Regions from separate parts of the Cryptosporangium aurantiacum genome, predicted to be linked through region 2. Evidence: riboswitches for the same ligand, from Rfam matches in the RefSeq annotation. Region 2 holds a riboswitch; the other holds the start of a gene.
What was found. Region 2 has a riboswitch for thiamine pyrophosphate ahead of thiC (phosphomethylpyrimidine synthase ThiC). Riboswitches for the same ligand answer to the same signal wherever they lie in the genome.
Positions count from the first base shown of each region.

Region 1: linked by a shared signal. The riboswitch ahead of BUB75_RS10750 (thiamine ABC transporter substrate-binding protein) and the one ahead of thiC (phosphomethylpyrimidine synthase ThiC) in region 2 are both predicted to bind thiamine pyrophosphate.

Region 1 is NZ_FRCS01000002.1:853,028-860,609, forward strand. Features, by position in the region: gene BUB75_RS10735 (hypothetical protein) at 1-298, opposite strand, end outside; gene BUB75_RS10740 (ABC transporter ATP-binding protein) at 381-1,367, opposite strand; gene BUB75_RS10745 (ABC transporter permease) at 1,364-2,959, opposite strand; gene BUB75_RS10750 (thiamine ABC transporter substrate-binding protein) at 2,935-3,990, opposite strand; TPP riboswitch at 4,061-4,148, opposite strand; gene BUB75_RS10755 (dynamin family protein) at 4,226-5,965, shown strand; gene BUB75_RS10760 (GTPase) at 5,962-7,582, shown strand, end outside.
Region 2 is NZ_FRCS01000004.1:603,828-611,409, forward strand. Features, by position in the region: gene thiG (thiazole synthase) at 1-262, opposite strand, end outside; gene thiS (sulfur carrier protein ThiS) at 312-527, opposite strand; gene thiO (glycine oxidase ThiO) at 524-1,687, opposite strand; gene thiD (bifunctional hydroxymethylpyrimidine kinase/phosphomethylpyrimidine kinase) at 1,684-2,526, opposite strand; gene thiC (phosphomethylpyrimidine synthase ThiC) at 2,544-4,157, opposite strand; TPP riboswitch at 4,149-4,273, opposite strand; gene BUB75_RS17195 (MFS transporter) at 4,396-5,544, opposite strand; gene BUB75_RS17200 (YqjF family protein) at 5,624-6,346, shown strand; gene BUB75_RS17205 (PLP-dependent cysteine synthase family protein) at 6,343-7,293, opposite strand; gene BUB75_RS17210 (MoaD family protein) at 7,355-7,582, opposite strand, start outside.

The DNA.
Region 1 (7,582 bases), on a different contig from region 2:
CACTCGGAAGCACCCGGACGGCCACGCGCGCCCCGGGGAAGATCAGCGGTACCGCAGCCGACGGCACCGGGTTGCCGATGCGCACCTCGTACGCGTCGGCGTCCGGGCGAGCGACGTTCAGCACGAACTCGTACAGGCTGACGCCGTAGGGGGTGCGCATACCGAGCGAGCCGCTGGCCACGATCGTCGCCTCCGCTGGCGCACCCGACTCCAGCAGGTCGGCCGTGCTCGGCCCGCCGGCGTGATCGGATGGAGCGTCGTCGATGTCGTTCACGTTCTGTTCAGCGAAAGGTCCCATGGCCAGGGACCGTACAAACGTTGCTGGATTATGTCGTCGGAACTGACGCGCACCCGTCAGTGCCGTCTGTACCCGGAACGCCTCACTCGGGCGACTCGCGGGGAAGAACGACGATCTGCGCCGGGTCGAGGCGTACCGAAACCTCGTCGCCGGGCTCCGGCGCGGTGGCCGGTGGGCAGTGCGCTTTCAGCGGTGGTGCGCCCGGTATCGCCAGCAGGATGTCGACTCGCTCCCCCGCGAAAGTCGCCACTTCGACCTTGCCCATGGCGTCCCCGGAAGTGGGAGTGAGCAGTACCCCGGCGGGCCGGACCAGGATCCGTTCGCCGGCGAAAGCCGGCGGGACCGCACCCCACGGCGTCGACGCGCCACCGTCGACGTCCACGATGTTCGTGAACCCCAGGAAGCGGGCGACGAACTCGGACGCGGGTTGCTCCCAGATCTCGCGCGGCGTCCCGATCTGGGCGATCCGCCCTTCGGTCATCACGACGACTCGGTCGGCGAGCGCGAACGCCTCGCGCTGGTCGTGGGTGACCGCCAGGACGGTGGTGCCGAGGCGGACGAACAGACGGCGGAGCTCCACCACCAGCCGTTCGCGCAGTTCCCGGTCGAGCTGGCCCAGCGGCTCGTCGAGCATCAGTAGTTTCGGCGACGGCGCCAGCGCGCGGGCCAGCGCCACCCGCTGCTGCTCACCACCGGAGAGCGTGTCGACCCGCCGCCGACCCGCGTCCGGGAGGCCGACGAGCCCCAGCAGCGAGCCGATGTCGGCCCGCGAATTACCGAAGCGGATGTTGCCCGCCACGTCCCGGTGCGGGAACAGCACGTGGTCCTGGAACATCAGCCCGACGCCACGGCGGTGCGGCGGGACGCGCGTGACGTTGACGTCGTCCAGGCGGACGGTTCCGGAGGACGGCTCCTGCAGTCCGGCCACGACGCGCAGCAGCGTGCTCTTCCCGCTCCCGCTCGGACCGAGGACGGCGACGACCTCATGGTCGGCGACCTCGAGATCAACGTCCAAAAGTGCATTCTTGTTGCCGAAACGGACCGACACGCCAGCGACCGACAGGCTCACAGCTCTCCTCCGGCATTACTCGGCCGCAGCCGGTCGAGCACGATCAGCGTCGTCGCGCAGACGACCATCAATATCGTGGCCAACGCCATCGCCTGACCGCTGTTGACCGCTCCCGGCCGACCCAGCAGCTGAGCGATCGCCACCGGGATCGTCGGGCTGTCGGCGCGGGCGATGAACACGGTCGCGCCGAACTCGCCGAGCGAGATCGCAAACGCGAACCCCGCGGCGGCGGCCAGCGGACGCCAGACCAACGGAGCGTCGACGCGCCACCAGACCCGCAGCGGTGTCGCGCCGAGCACCGCACCGGCCTCACGGAGCCGGTTGTCGATCGCCCGCAGTACCGGCAACACCGCACGGACCACGAACGGCACCGCCACCAGCGCCTGCGCGCACGGCACCAGCAGAGCCGAGTCCCGCAGGTCGAGCGGTGGCTCGTCGAGCGCGATCAGGAACCCGAAACCGACCGTCACCGCGGATGTGCCGAGCGGCAGCATCAGCAGCAGCCCGAACCCTCCGCTCAGCCGCCCCGGACGCACCAGCACGACCGCGGCACAGACGCCGACCAGCACCGCGATCGCGGTCGCGGCGATCCCGTACCGCAGCGAGGTCAGCACGGTCTCCCAGGCCGGTACCGGCAGCGTGCTCGACGTGTCCGAGTGCGCCAGCGCCCGCCAGTACGTGAGGCCGTAGCCGTCCGCGGTCGCGAACGACCGCTCGACCAGCACGGCCAGCGGCGTCATCAGGAGACCGACCAGCGCCACGAGGTTGACGCCGACGAACGCCCACTCGGCCGGGCCGCGCGGGCGCCTGGGCGTCGGTTCGGCCAGCCGCGCGGCCCGCTGCCGCCCGGTGAGCAGCCCGTCCACGAGCAGCAGCACGGCCACCGCCGCGAACTGCACCAGCGAGAGCACCGCCGCGCCGGAGAGGTCGAGCTGGTAGACCGTCCGGCGGTAGATCTCGACCTCGAGCGTCGCGTACTCCGGGCCGCCGAGGATCTGCACGATGCCGAACGACGTGAACGTGAACAGGAACACCACCGACGACGCCGCGGCGATCGCGGGCCGCAGCGCCGGAAGGGTCACCCGCAGAAACGTGGAGAGCCGCGACGCGCCGAGTACCCGGGCGGCCTCCTCCTGCCGACGGTCGAGCTGCGCCCAGACGCTGCCGACGATCCGCACCACGACCGCGTAGTTGAAGAACACGTGCGCGGCGAGGATCGCCCAGACCGTCCGGTCGAGTTCGACGCCGAGCAGCCCGTCCGGGCCGATCAGCGCGAGGAACGCCGCCCCGACGACGACGGTCGGCAGCACGAACGGCACCGTGACCAGCGCCTTCAGCAGCGCCCGCCCGGGCAGGGCGAAACGGGCGAGCATCGCCGCGCCGGGCAGCGCGATCAGCACGGTGAGCACGGTGGAGGCCGTCGCCTGCCAGACCGTGAACCAGAGCACGCTGCGCACGCCCGGATCGGTCAGCAGCTCGCCCGGCGCGCCCTCACCGAGCCCGAGGCTCAGCAGGGACGCGACCGGATAGGCGAAGAAGACCGCGAGGAAGGCGAGCGGAACGACGCTCAGCGCAAGACGGCGTTTGTCCACTCGTCGATCCACGCTTCACGGTTCTTGGTGATCTGGTCGGCGGGGAGCGTCAGCGGCTTCGCGGGAACCGCAGCGTACTTCGTGAACTCGGCCGGCAGCGGCGTGCCGTCGACCGCGGGGAACACGAACATCTGCAGCGGGACGTCCTTCTGGAACGCCGGCGAGAGCAGGAAGTCGAGCAGCTTCTTCCCGTTCTCCGGGTTCTCCGCGCCGTCCAGCAGACCGGCGTACTCGACCTGGCGGAAGCAGGTGTCGGTGACCACCGCCGTCGGCGCGTCGGCCGGCTTCTTCTCCGCGTAGACGACCTCGGCGGGCGGGCTGGACGCGTACGAGACGACCAGCGGCCGGTCGCCCTTGCCCTGCGAGCCGATCGTGAAGCGCTGCTGGTAGGCCTCCTCCCAGCCGTCAACGACCAGGGCGCCGTTCGCCTTCAGCTTCGTCCAGTAGTCCTTCCAGCCGTCCTCGCCCTCGGTAGCGATGCTGCCGAGCAGGAACGCGAGCCCTGGCGAGGACGTCGCCGGGTTCTCGACCACGAGCAGGTCCTTGTAGGCGGGCTTCAGCAGGTCGGCGTAGCTGGCCGGGGGCGCGATCTTCTTGCCGGCGAACCAGGCCTTGTCGTAGTTGACGCAGACGTCGCCGTAGTCGACCGGGGTGGCCTTGCCATCGGTGCCCTGCGTCAGCGCGGCCGGGACGCCGTCGAGACCCTTCGCCTCGTACTCGGTGAAGATGTCGGCGCCGACCGCCCGGGACAGAAACGTGTTGTCGACGCCGAACAGCACGTCGCCCTGCGGGTTGCCCTTGCTCAGCACGGCCTTGTTCACCAGCGCGCCGGCGTCGCCGCTGCGGAGGACCTTCACGGTCAGGCCGCTCTGCTTCTTGAAGTCGGCCAGCACCGCGTCGCTGACCGCGAACGACTCGTGGGTGACGAGCGTGACGGTCTTGGACTCGGTCTTGGTGTCGTCGTCCGACGACGAGCACGCCGCGAGTGCCGCGACTAGTAGTACAGCGGTAAGTAAACGTGGGGTGCGCATCCGGTTTCCTCCGGAGTCGAGCACCGGGATGAGCCGTTGGGGCGTGAAGTGTTCCGGCGAAGCGCCGGTTCTCCCTCCGCTGGCATTACCCAGAGCAGGTTCCACGGGTCGGCGACGCGATGGTCGCCCTCTCAGCCCGGCTGACCCGAGCTCCCCGGTGGACGGCTGACCGCCCACGACGCCGATCCTAACCGCGAGTGGTTGAGGTGCCCCCATTGCGGTCACTACCTCGGGCATGGACGGTCCACGGCTCGCCGACGCGCTGGAGGCGCTGCGCGCCTCGGTGGCCCGGGTCCGGCTCGGTCTGGCGGTGGTGGACGCCGAGGGCGCCCGCCGGTCGCAGTCCGAGCTCGTCGGTCAGGTGGACGACTATCTGCTGCCGAGGTTGCGCCAGCTGGACGCCCCGATGCTGGTCGCGGTCGGCGGCTCCACCGGGGCCGGCAAGTCGACGTTGGTGAACACGCTGGTCGGGGCCGAGGTGACGAAGGCCGGGTGGCTCCGGCCGACGACCCGCGCGCCGGTGCTCGTCTGCCACCCGGACGACGTCGGGTGGTTCGAGACCGACCGCATCCTGCCGGGGCTGTCGCGGACGACCGGGCGGCCTTCCGGGTCGGGTTCCGGGCCGGATGCCGACGCGGGTGCGCGCACGCTGCAGCTGGTGCCGCATGACGCCGTACCGCAGGGGCTCGCGCTGCTGGATCCGCCGGACATCGACTCGGTCGTCGCCGAGAACCGGGATTTGGCCGGTCAGCTGCTGGCCGCCGCGGACCTCTGGATCTTCGTCACCACCGCCGCCCGCTACGCCGACGCCGTCCCCTGGGACCTCCTGCACACCGCAGCCCAGCGCACCACCGCACTCGCGATCGTCCTCAACCGGGTGCCGCCCGAGGGTGTCAAGGAGATCGGCGACCACCTCCGTTCGATGCTCGCCGCCGAGCACCTCGGCGACACCGCCGTGTTCGCGATCCCCGAGGTCGAGCTGGAAGCCGAGCGCATCCCGGATGCGCAGATCGCCCAGCTGGGCATCTGGCTGGACGATCTCGCGGCCGACGCCGACGCCAGGGACGCGGTCATCCGCACGACGCTGACCGGGGCACTGACCAGCCTCCACGACCGCGTGACCGGCCTCTCCGACCAGCTGGACCAGCAGTTGCGAACCGCAGGCGAGCTACGCGGCCAGGCCGCCGAGCGCTACGAGGCCGCAGTGGACGCCGTCGACGAGGGCGTGCGCAGCGGCACCGTGCTGCGCGGCGAGGTGCTGGCCCGCTGGCAGGAGTTCGTCGGCACCGGCCAGTTCACCCGCAACCTGGAAGCCAAGATCGGGGCGCTCCGCGACCGGGTCACCGCGTTTTTCACCGGCCGCCCGCCAGCCGCCGAGGCCGTGGAGCACGCCGTCGAGGGCAACCTGCACGCGCTCGTGCGGGCGGCGTCCGACCGGGCTGCCGAGCAGACCACCGAGTTGTGGCGGTCCAGCCCCGCCGGGCGCGCGCTGATCCGCGACGAGCTGCGGCGGTCGTCGGCCGAGTTCGGGCCCCGCCTGGAGCACGAGATCCGCGCCTGGCAGGAGCGGGTGCTCGACCTGGTCCGGGACGAAGGCGGCCACCGCCGGAGCGTCGCGCGGCTGACGTCGTTCGGCGTGAACGGCGCCGGGCTGGTCCTGATGCTCGCGGTGTTCGCCCAGACCGCCGGCCTCACCGGCCTGGAGGTCGTGGTTGCGGGTGGGACGTCCGCGGTCAGCCAGAAGGTGCTCGAGGCGATCTTCGGCGACGCCGCGGTCCGGACCCTCGCGGCCCGGGCTCGCGACGACCTGCTGACGACCGTCGAAACGCTGTTGGACGACGAGCAGCAGCGGTTCTCGGAGCGGGTGGACGCCGTAGCGCCCACCGCTGACGAGACGACGGCGCTCCGTGACGCGCTGGCCGAGTTCGAGACCGCGCTGCGCTCGTACCTGCGGCAACCGGGGCTGGTGCGATGACACTGCTCGCCCGATCGGCCGCCGAACCCGCGCTCGCGCCGCGTCTCGCCGCGCTCGACCGGATCGTCGCGCTCGGCCCCGCGCGGCTCGACCCGGACGCGCTGGCGACCGCCGAGCGGCTGTCCGGTAAGGCCGCCCAGCGGCTGCGGCTCGGAGCCGAGCACACGGTCGTCGCGCTGGCCGGCACCACGGGGAGCGGCAAGTCGTCGCTGTTCAACGCGCTGGTGGGCACGGAGCTGGCGGCGACCGGCCTGCGTCGCCCGGTGACGTCGACGGCCCAGGCGGCGATCTGGGACCCGGACGGTGCTGCGCCGCTGCTCGACTGGCTGGGCGTCCAGCGTCGGCACCACCTGGGTGACGAGGGTGCCGATGATTTGGCCGGGCTGGTGCTGCTCGACCTGCCGGATGTCGATTCGGTGAAGGTGAACCACCGGCTCGAGGTCGACCGGCTGGTGGAGCTCGTCGACCTGGTGATCTGGGTCGTCGACCCGCAGAAGTACGCCGATTCGGCGTTGCACGACCACTACCTGCGCCCGCTGCGCACGCACGCCGACGTCACGGTCGTGGCGTTCAACCAGATCGACCGGGTGCCCACCACGGCCCGCGACGGCGTGCTGGCCGACCTGCGTGGGCTGCTGCAGCGGGAAGGGCTGGACGGCGTGCCGGTGCTACCGGTCTCCGCACGGACCGGGGACGGGGTGCCCGCGCTGCGCTCCCGGCTGGTCGACGCGGTGGCCGCGCACGAGGCGTCGGTACGGCGGCTGAACGCCGACCTGCGTGCACTCGGCGACGAGCTGGAACCGGTCTGCGGCCCGTCCGGAGCCTCGGACGTCGACCGGGCCGACCGGGCGGCCGTGATCGGTGCGCTGACCGAGGCCTCCGGTGCGGACGCCGTCGCGCTGGCCGTCGCCCGCACCCACCGCAGCCGGACCAGGGCCGCGACCGGGTGGCCGATGACCCGCTGGCTGGCGCGGGTGCGTCCGAGCGCGGCGACGCGTCTCGGGCTGCCGGGTGCGCGGCTGGGTTCAGGTCCGGACAACCCGAGCGAACTCGTCCGCACCGCACTCCCGGGCCCCTCGGCTGTGCAGCAGGCCCGAGTCGACACCGCACTCCGGAACCTCGTGGACCGCACCACCGCGGGTCTACCCGATCCGTGGCCGACGGTCCTGACCCGCGCCGCCACCGGCCGCCGTGAACAACTCCCCGACCTGCTCGACCGCGCGGTCGCCGGTGCTGACCTGGGCCTGGCTCGGCGCCCCCGCTGGTGGGCGCTGATCCGAGTCGTGCAGAACCTGTTGGCGCTGACCGCGCTGGCCGGCGCACTCTGGCTGATCGGCCTGTTCGTCCTGGACTGGTTCCGGCTGCCCGAGCCGCCACTGCCGGATCTCGAAGCGGGCGGGTGGGACGTTCCGGTGCCCACCGCGATGCTGCTGGGTGGCGTCGTCGTCGGGTTGATCCTGGGTTTCCTCAGCGCGCGTCTCGGGGCGTTCGGTGCGCGGCGGCGGGCAGCGCTCGCCCGGCGTCGGATCCGGAGCCGGGTGGAGCAGGTGGCGGCCGAGGCCGTGCTCGAACCGGTTGCCGCCGAACTCTCGGCTCGCGGCGAGCTGTGTACGGCGA
Region 2 (7,582 bases):
CGTCGGCCACCACTTCGAGCTTCACCCAGTCGGTCTCCAGCGCCTCCCGGCCGAGGCGTGCGGTGAGCAGCGCCTCGGCGGCGGTGCGACACCCGGCGGTGTTCGGCAGCGCCTCGATGCCGCACTCGCGGAGCAGCGGAAACACGCCCGTGCCCGTCTCGACGTCGACCCGGCGGAGCGCCACCGTCGTCAGCACGGTGCCGGACGCGCGGAGCGCCTCCCCGAGCACCGCGAGGCTGATCGCACCACCGCCGGTCCCCATCACGAGCCGGGATGCCAGTGGCTTCCCGGCGATGATCAGCGCGTCCGTCTCAACCACCTTGCACCGCCGTAATGATCTCCACGGTGTCCCCGTCGACCAGCTGGGTCCCGGCCCAGCCGCCGCGCGGCACCACCTCTCCGTTGACCGCCACCGCGACGCCCTGCGCGAATCCGGCCGGGCGCTGCGTCACCTCCTGGACGATCGCCGCGATCGTGGGCGGCTCCGCCACGTCGATCCGCCGGCCGTTCACTCGCAGCGTCGTCATCGCCCACCCCCGCGATGCGCCGCCCGCGGCACTCCCGCCGCGTCGGCCTCGCCGGGACCCGTGGCACGGGATGTTCCCGCTGCTGCGGGGAAGCGGTCGGGGGCGAACGCGCCGGCGACGGCCGCGTCCGGCGTGTGCCCCGCGCCGGTGACCAGGTGCGTGATGATCGCGGCCGTGAGCGGCGCCAGCAGGATTCCGTTACGCCCGTGCCCGGTCGCCACCAGGGTGTCGCCGCCGACCCACCCGACCAGCGGCGCTCCGTCCGTGCTCATCGGCCGCAGCCCGGCCGACGTCTCGACCAGCGCGTACTCGTCGATCGACGGCAGCACCCTGCGCGCGTCGGTGAGCAGCCGGTGGACCCCTCCGGCGGTGACCGTCCGGTCGAAGCCGACCTCGTCCTGGGTGGCCCCGACGACGAGTTCGCCGGTCGTCCGCGGAACCAGGTACACCCCGCGGCCGTCGACCAGTGCCCGCACCGTCCGGGTGAGCACCGGCGTGTGCCGCCCGGCGACCAGCCGCACGTTCTCGCCGCGCACCGGACGGACCAGCCCGGCGAGCGTCGGCGTGAGCCGCGGTGTCCAGGCACCCGCGGCGAGCACCATGACGTCGGCATCGAGCGTGAGCGGTGCTTCCACGGTGTCGGTGACGACGTGGACGCCGACGACTTCCAGCGCGGCCCAGAGCGCCCGCAACAGTGCCCGGTTGTCGACGCTGTGGTCGCCCGGCACGCTCAGCCCGCCCCGGACGCCCGGGGCGAGCGCCGGCTCGGACCGGCGGCAGGCCGTGCCGGTGAGCCGCTCGACGTCGAGGCCGAGCGTGGCCAGCCGGGCCGCGAGCTCGTCCAGGGCTGCCACGTCGTCCGCGCTGTACCCCGCGACGAGCGTGCCGGTCGTCCGGTAGCCGGGGTCGATGCCGGTGGACGTCAGGTCGGCCGCGAACGCCGGCCAGGCGTCGACGGCACGGCGACCGGCGGCGAGCAGGGCCGGTTCGGTGGGGTGGGCCTCGGTGATCGGCGCGAGCATGCCGGCCGCGATCCGGCTCGCACCCTGGGCCGGGTCCGGCTCGATCAGCGTGACGTCGGCGCCTGCCCGGGCCAGCTGCCAGGCGCACGAGAGCCCGATCACCCCGCCCCCGACGACCGCGACACGGACGGCGCTCACGACGGCGCTCCAGCCACCGCCCCGGCCGACGTGGACTCAGCCGCGGCGACCGGGCTGGGGTGGCCGGCTGGGTCGTCGGCCGTGGGGTGGCCGACGGGGCCGTGGCCCGCGCCGACCGAGTAGCTGGTCGCGACCGCCCTCGTCACGTACCGCTTGGCCACCGCGACGGCGTCCGGCAGCGTGTCGCCACCTGCCAGCCGGGCGGCGATCGCGGCGGCCAGCGTGTCGCCGCTGCCGTGCGTGTTGCCGGTCTCGATCCGTTCGGCGTCCAGCCACCAGGAGGTGACGCCGTCGGTGAGCAGGTCACGGCTGCGCGGGCCGGTGCCGTGGCCGCCCTTGACCAGGGCGTGCTCCGCCCCGAGCGCGAGCAGTGCCCGGGCGGCGTCCGGCTGGTCGCGCGTCCCGACCAGCAACGCTGCCTCGTCGAGGTTCGGGGTCACCACCGTGGCCAGCGCGAACAAGTCGCGCAGCGCGGCCAGAGCGTCGGCCCGGAGCAGCGGGTCGCCGTGCATCGACGCGCACACCGGGTCGACAACCAGCGGGATCGTCCCGCCGCGCCCGATGCCGTGCTCGCGGAACGCCGTGGCGATCGCCTCGATGATCGGCGCCGACGCGAGCATCCCGGTCTTCACCGCGGTCGGGCGGAGGTCTCCGACGACCGACGCGATCTGGTCGGCGACGATCTGCGGCGGTATCTCGTGGACGCCGGTGACCCCGACCGTGTTCTGCACGGTCACCGCCGTGACCGCGGTGGTGCCGTGAACGCCGAACGCGGCGAACGTGTGCAGGTCGGCCTGCAGACCGGCCCCGCCCCCCGAGTCCGACCCCGCCACGGTCATCGCCACCGTGGGCCTGTTCACGGCTCCACCACGGGCAGGTAGATCTTGGCGCCTGCGGCCTGGAACTCGGCGGACTTCGCGGCCATGCCGGCCTCGGCAAGCGCCAGGTTGGGTGCGGCGGCCGGCTCCGTGGCGTCCGCATAGCTTGTACGCAGGTCGTGCGAGATGCGCATCGAGCAGAACTTCGGACCGCACATCGAACAGAAGTGCGCGGTCTTCGCCGGCGCAGCCGGCAGTGTTTCGTCGTGGTAGGACTGCGCGGTCTCCGGGTCGAGCGCCAACGCGAACTGGTCGGCCCAGCGGAACTCGAAGCGCGCGTCGGAGAGCTGGTCGTCGTGGTCCTGGGCGCCGGGGTGCCCCTTGGCGACGTCGGCCGAGTGCGCGGCGATCTTGTACGCGATGACGCCCGCCTTGACGTCGTCCCGGTCCGGGAGTCCGAGGTGCTCCTTCGGCGTGACGTAACAGAGCATCGCGGTGCCGTGCCACGCGATCATCGCGGCGCCGATCGCGGACGTGATGTGGTCGTAGCCGGGCGCGACGTCCGTGGCCAGCGGGCCGAGCGTGTAGAACGGTGCCTCGTCGCACCATTCCTGCTGGAGCTTCACGTTCTCGGCGATCTTGTCCATCGGCACGTGCCCCGGACCTTCGATCATCGTCTGGACGCCGTGGGCCTTGGCGACCTGGGTCAGCTCACCGAGCGTGCGGAGTTCCGCCAGCTGAGCGTCGTCGTTCGCGTCGTAGACCGAGCCGGGCCGCAGACCGTCACCGAGTGAGAACGTGACGTCGTAGTCGCGCAGGATCTCGCAGAGCTCGGCGAAGTGCGTGTAGAGGAAGTTCTCCCGGTGGTGGGCCAGGCACCACGCGGCCAGGATCGAACCACCGCGGGACACGATGCCGGTCTTCCGGCCGACCGTGAGCGGGATGTAGGCCATCCGGACGCCTGCGTGGACGGTCATGTAGTCGACGCCCTGCTCGCACTGCTCGATGACGACGTCGCGGTAGACGTCCCAGGACAGCTTCGTCGGGTCGCCGTTGACCCGTTCGAGCGCCTGGTAGATCGGGACGGTGCCGATCGGGACCGGCGAGTTGCGCAGGATCCATTCGCGGGTCTCGTGGATGCGCGGGCCGGTGGAGAGGTCCATGACGGTGTCGGCGCCCCAGCGGGTCGCCCAGACCATCTTCTCGACCTCCTCGGCGGGCGAGGAGGTGACCGCCGACGTGCCGATGTTCGCGTTGACCTTCACCAGGAAGCGCTTGCCGATGATCATCGGTTCGCACTCCGGGTGGTTGACGTTCGCCGGTAAAACCGCGCGGCCTGCGGCGATCTCGTCGCGCACCACCTCGGCCGGTAGGTGCTCGCGGGCGGCGACGTACGCCATCTCGGTGGTGATCTCGCCGGCGCGGGCGGCCAGCAGCTGGGTGGGGTAGTTGCGTGGCCAGGCCTTCCGGATCTTCGGCAGGCCGTTGTCCAGGTCGGGCCGGAAATCGGACTCGGTGTACGGGCCGGAGGTGTCGTAACGCTCGACCACCTGGCCGGTGGTCAGTTCGATCTCCCGCACCGGGACGCGTAGTTCGCCCCGGTATGCCTTGCGGCTCGCCGGAAGAGGACCAACAGAGATAACACGGCTCATGTGAGCGCTCCCTACGCCGGCATTACCCGGTCAGGTTCGAGCGGTCGGCGGCACCGTCCTGGTCGGACAGCCACCCTCTCAGCCCGCTTTCGGCGCGAGCTCCCGCGTACAAGTGACGCGGCCACCATAACCCCGAGACCGGCCGACGGAACAGCCCACGGCGCGCGGGCTGTTCCGCCTTCACGCGCGGATCGACGCGAAAGCGGCCTCTAAGGGCGGCTTAGAGGCCGCTTTCGCGTCAGGCGACGGGCTGGGGCTCGCGGACGTGGATCGTGGGGACGACCGCGACGGCCAGTGCCGCTGCGCACGCGGCCGAAGCGAACGCCACCGGGTAGCCCGCGTGCGTCACGACCGCACCGAGCACCGGCGCGGTCAGCGCGGCGACCGCGTTCTGCCCGGTGTTGTGGATGCCCAACGCACGCCCGGCCCACCCCGGCCCGGCGTATTCGGCCACCGCGGTGAACGAGAGCCCGTTCGTCGACACCGACACGACGGCGGCCGCGACCAGCGCGGTCACCGCCACGCCCGGCACGCCGGCGGCTCCGGCCGCGAGCAGCGCGACGACGACGCCGGTGGTGCCGGCGAGCACTCGCATCGGCCCGGTGCGGCTGCCGGCTCGGTCGGACCACCAGCCGGCCATCAGACGTGCCGCCGCCCCGCCGAACGCGGCGACCGCGAGCAGCCGACCGGCCTGCGCGGCGTCCCAGTGTTCGACGTCGACCAGGAACACCAAACCGAACGTCGCGACCGCGAACTGCGGGAAGACCAGCAGGGCGCCGGAGCCGTGCAGCCGCCAGAGCATCGGAGTGCGGTATGGGCTCCCGGCTTCGGACGCTCCGCCGGACTCGACCCGCGCCGGATCGCGCACGACGACCGCGATCAGCACCGCGGTCACCAGGCACGCCGCGGCCAGGAACACGAGCGCGGGGGCGCGGCCGGATTCGCTGAGCACCGGCACCGCGACCGCGGCCACCGCGACGCCGAGCGGCTGCGCCATCTGGCGGATGCCCATGGCCAGCCCACGCTCGGCGGCGCCGAACCAGCCCAGGATCAGCCGCCCGCTGGCCGCGTTCACCGAGCCCGCGGCGGCACCGCCGACGACGAGGCAGGCCCCGAGCGCGATCGGGCCGGACACCGCGGCCGCGACCAGCAGCGCCACGCCCGCCCCGGCCAGCCCCAGCCCGATGACGCCGCGCTCGCCGTAGCGGTCGGCCAGTGCACCCCAGACCACCAGCGTCGCCAGTAGTCCAAGCGACGGGCACGCGACCAGGACGGCGGCCTCGGTGAGCGAGAGGCCGTCGGCGCGGAGACGCGGGAGGAGGTACGGCAGCCCGTAGAGGAACGCGCACCCGGCCGTCATCCCGGCCACGCCCGCCGCCAACACCACCCAACGCCGCCTTGATTCCATATTTCGAGATTAGCGTCTCGATATATGAGATCTGAAGCAGGGGTGGCAGGCTGTTCCCATGAACACCGAGCCGGTCACGCCCACCGCGCCACGGCCGATCCGCCGGGCGATCATGACCCAGTGGTGGCGGGAGCTGGCGTTCCTGCACTGGCCGGTCGAGCCGTCCGTGGTGGCACCATTGCTCCCGGCGGGCACCTGTCCCGACACGCTCGACGGCGTGACCTACGTGGGGCTGATCGGCTTCCGGATGGACCGGGTCGGCCTGGGCGTCGGCGTGCCGTACTTCGGCCGGTTCGCCGAGACGAACGTGCGGCTCTACTCGGTGGACGCCGCCGGTCGGCGCGGCGTCGTCTTCCGGTCGCTGGACGCCGCACGCCTACTGCCCGTAGTCATCGGGCGGACGCTCTTCGGGCTGAACTACGTGTGGTCGCGGATGGCGATCCGGCGGCGCCCGGACGGGTCGTACACGTACGAGAGCGTCCGCCGCTGGCCCGACGCCGGGCCGCGCACGGCGTTCACCGTGGTACCGGGCGGTCCGGCGCCGGCCGAACCACTCAACGACTTCCTCACCGCACGCTGGGGCCTGCACACCGTCTCGCGCGGCCGGACGATCTACCTCCCGAACGAGCACCCGGCCTGGCCGCTACACAGCGCAACCCTCACGGACCTGGACGAGACCCTGCTGACCGCCGCCGGCCTGCCCGCCCCGAGCGGCCCGCCGCCGTCCGTACTCTTCTCGCCCGGCGTGCCGGTGCGCTTCGGGCCGCCGCTAGGAACCTAGGCCCAGAGCTGGCCTTCCAAAGCGGCTTCGGCTTCGGCGAGGGTTCCGGCGTAGGCGCCGGTGGAGAGGTACTTCCAGCCACCGTCGGCGACGATGAACACGATGTCGGCGCGCTGCCCCGCCTTCGCCGCGCGGTGTGCGGTCGCGAGCGCCGCGTGCAGGATCGCACCGGTCGAGATGCCGGCGAAGATGCCCTCGACCTCGATCAGCTGCCGGGTGCGCAGCAGCGCGTCCCGCGGGCCGACCGAGAACCGGGTGGTGAGCACGCTGGCGTCGTACAGCTCAGGGACGAACCCCTCGTCGATGTTGCGCAGGCCGTACACCAGCTCGCCGTACCGGGGCTCGGCGGCGACGATCTGGATGTCCGGCACCTTCTCGCGCAGGTACCGACCGGTACCCATCAGCGTGCCGGTCGTGCCCAGGCCCGCGACGAAGTGCGTGATCGACGGGCAGTCCCGCAGGATCTCCGGGCCGGTCGTCTCGTAGTGCGCACGCGCGTTCGCCGGGTTGCCGTACTGGTAGAGCATCTTCCAGTCGGGGTGCTCCTCGGCCAGTTGCTTCGCCATCGCGACGGCCTGGTTCGAGCCACCGGCGGCGGGCGACGGGATGATCTCGGCCCCGTACATCTGCAGCAGCTGACGCCGCTCCACCGACGTGTTCTCCGGCATCACGCAGATCAGCCGGTAGCCCTTGAGCTTCGCCGCCATCGCCAGCGAGATGCCGGTGTTGCCGCTGGTGGGTTCCAGGATCGTGTCGCCGGGACGGAGCAGGCCGTCTCGCTCGGCCTCGGCGATCATGTAGATCGCCGGGCGGTCCTTCACCGACCCGGTCGGGTTGCGGTCCTCGAGCTTCGCCCAGAGCCGGACGTCGTCGCTCGGGGAGAGTCGCGGCAGCCCGACGAGCGGCGTCTCGCCGAGTGCGTCGAGCAGTGAGTCGTATCGGGCCATCGTCGATCTCCCTTCTGGCACCGGCCGCTAGCGGGGGCCCGCAGGCCCCCGCCGGCCGTGCTCAGCAGCCGCCGGCCACCGCGGGCAGCACGGTCACCGAGTCGCCGTCCTTCAGGCCGGTGTCGAGGGCACCGGTGAACCGGACGTCCTCGTCGTTGACGTACACGTTCACGAAGCGGTGGAGCGTGCCGGTGTCGGTGACCAGCCGGCCACGCAGGCCGGGGTACTTGCCGTCGAGGTCGGCGATGAGCGCCTCGAGCGTCTCACCGTCGCCCTGCACGGTCTTCTC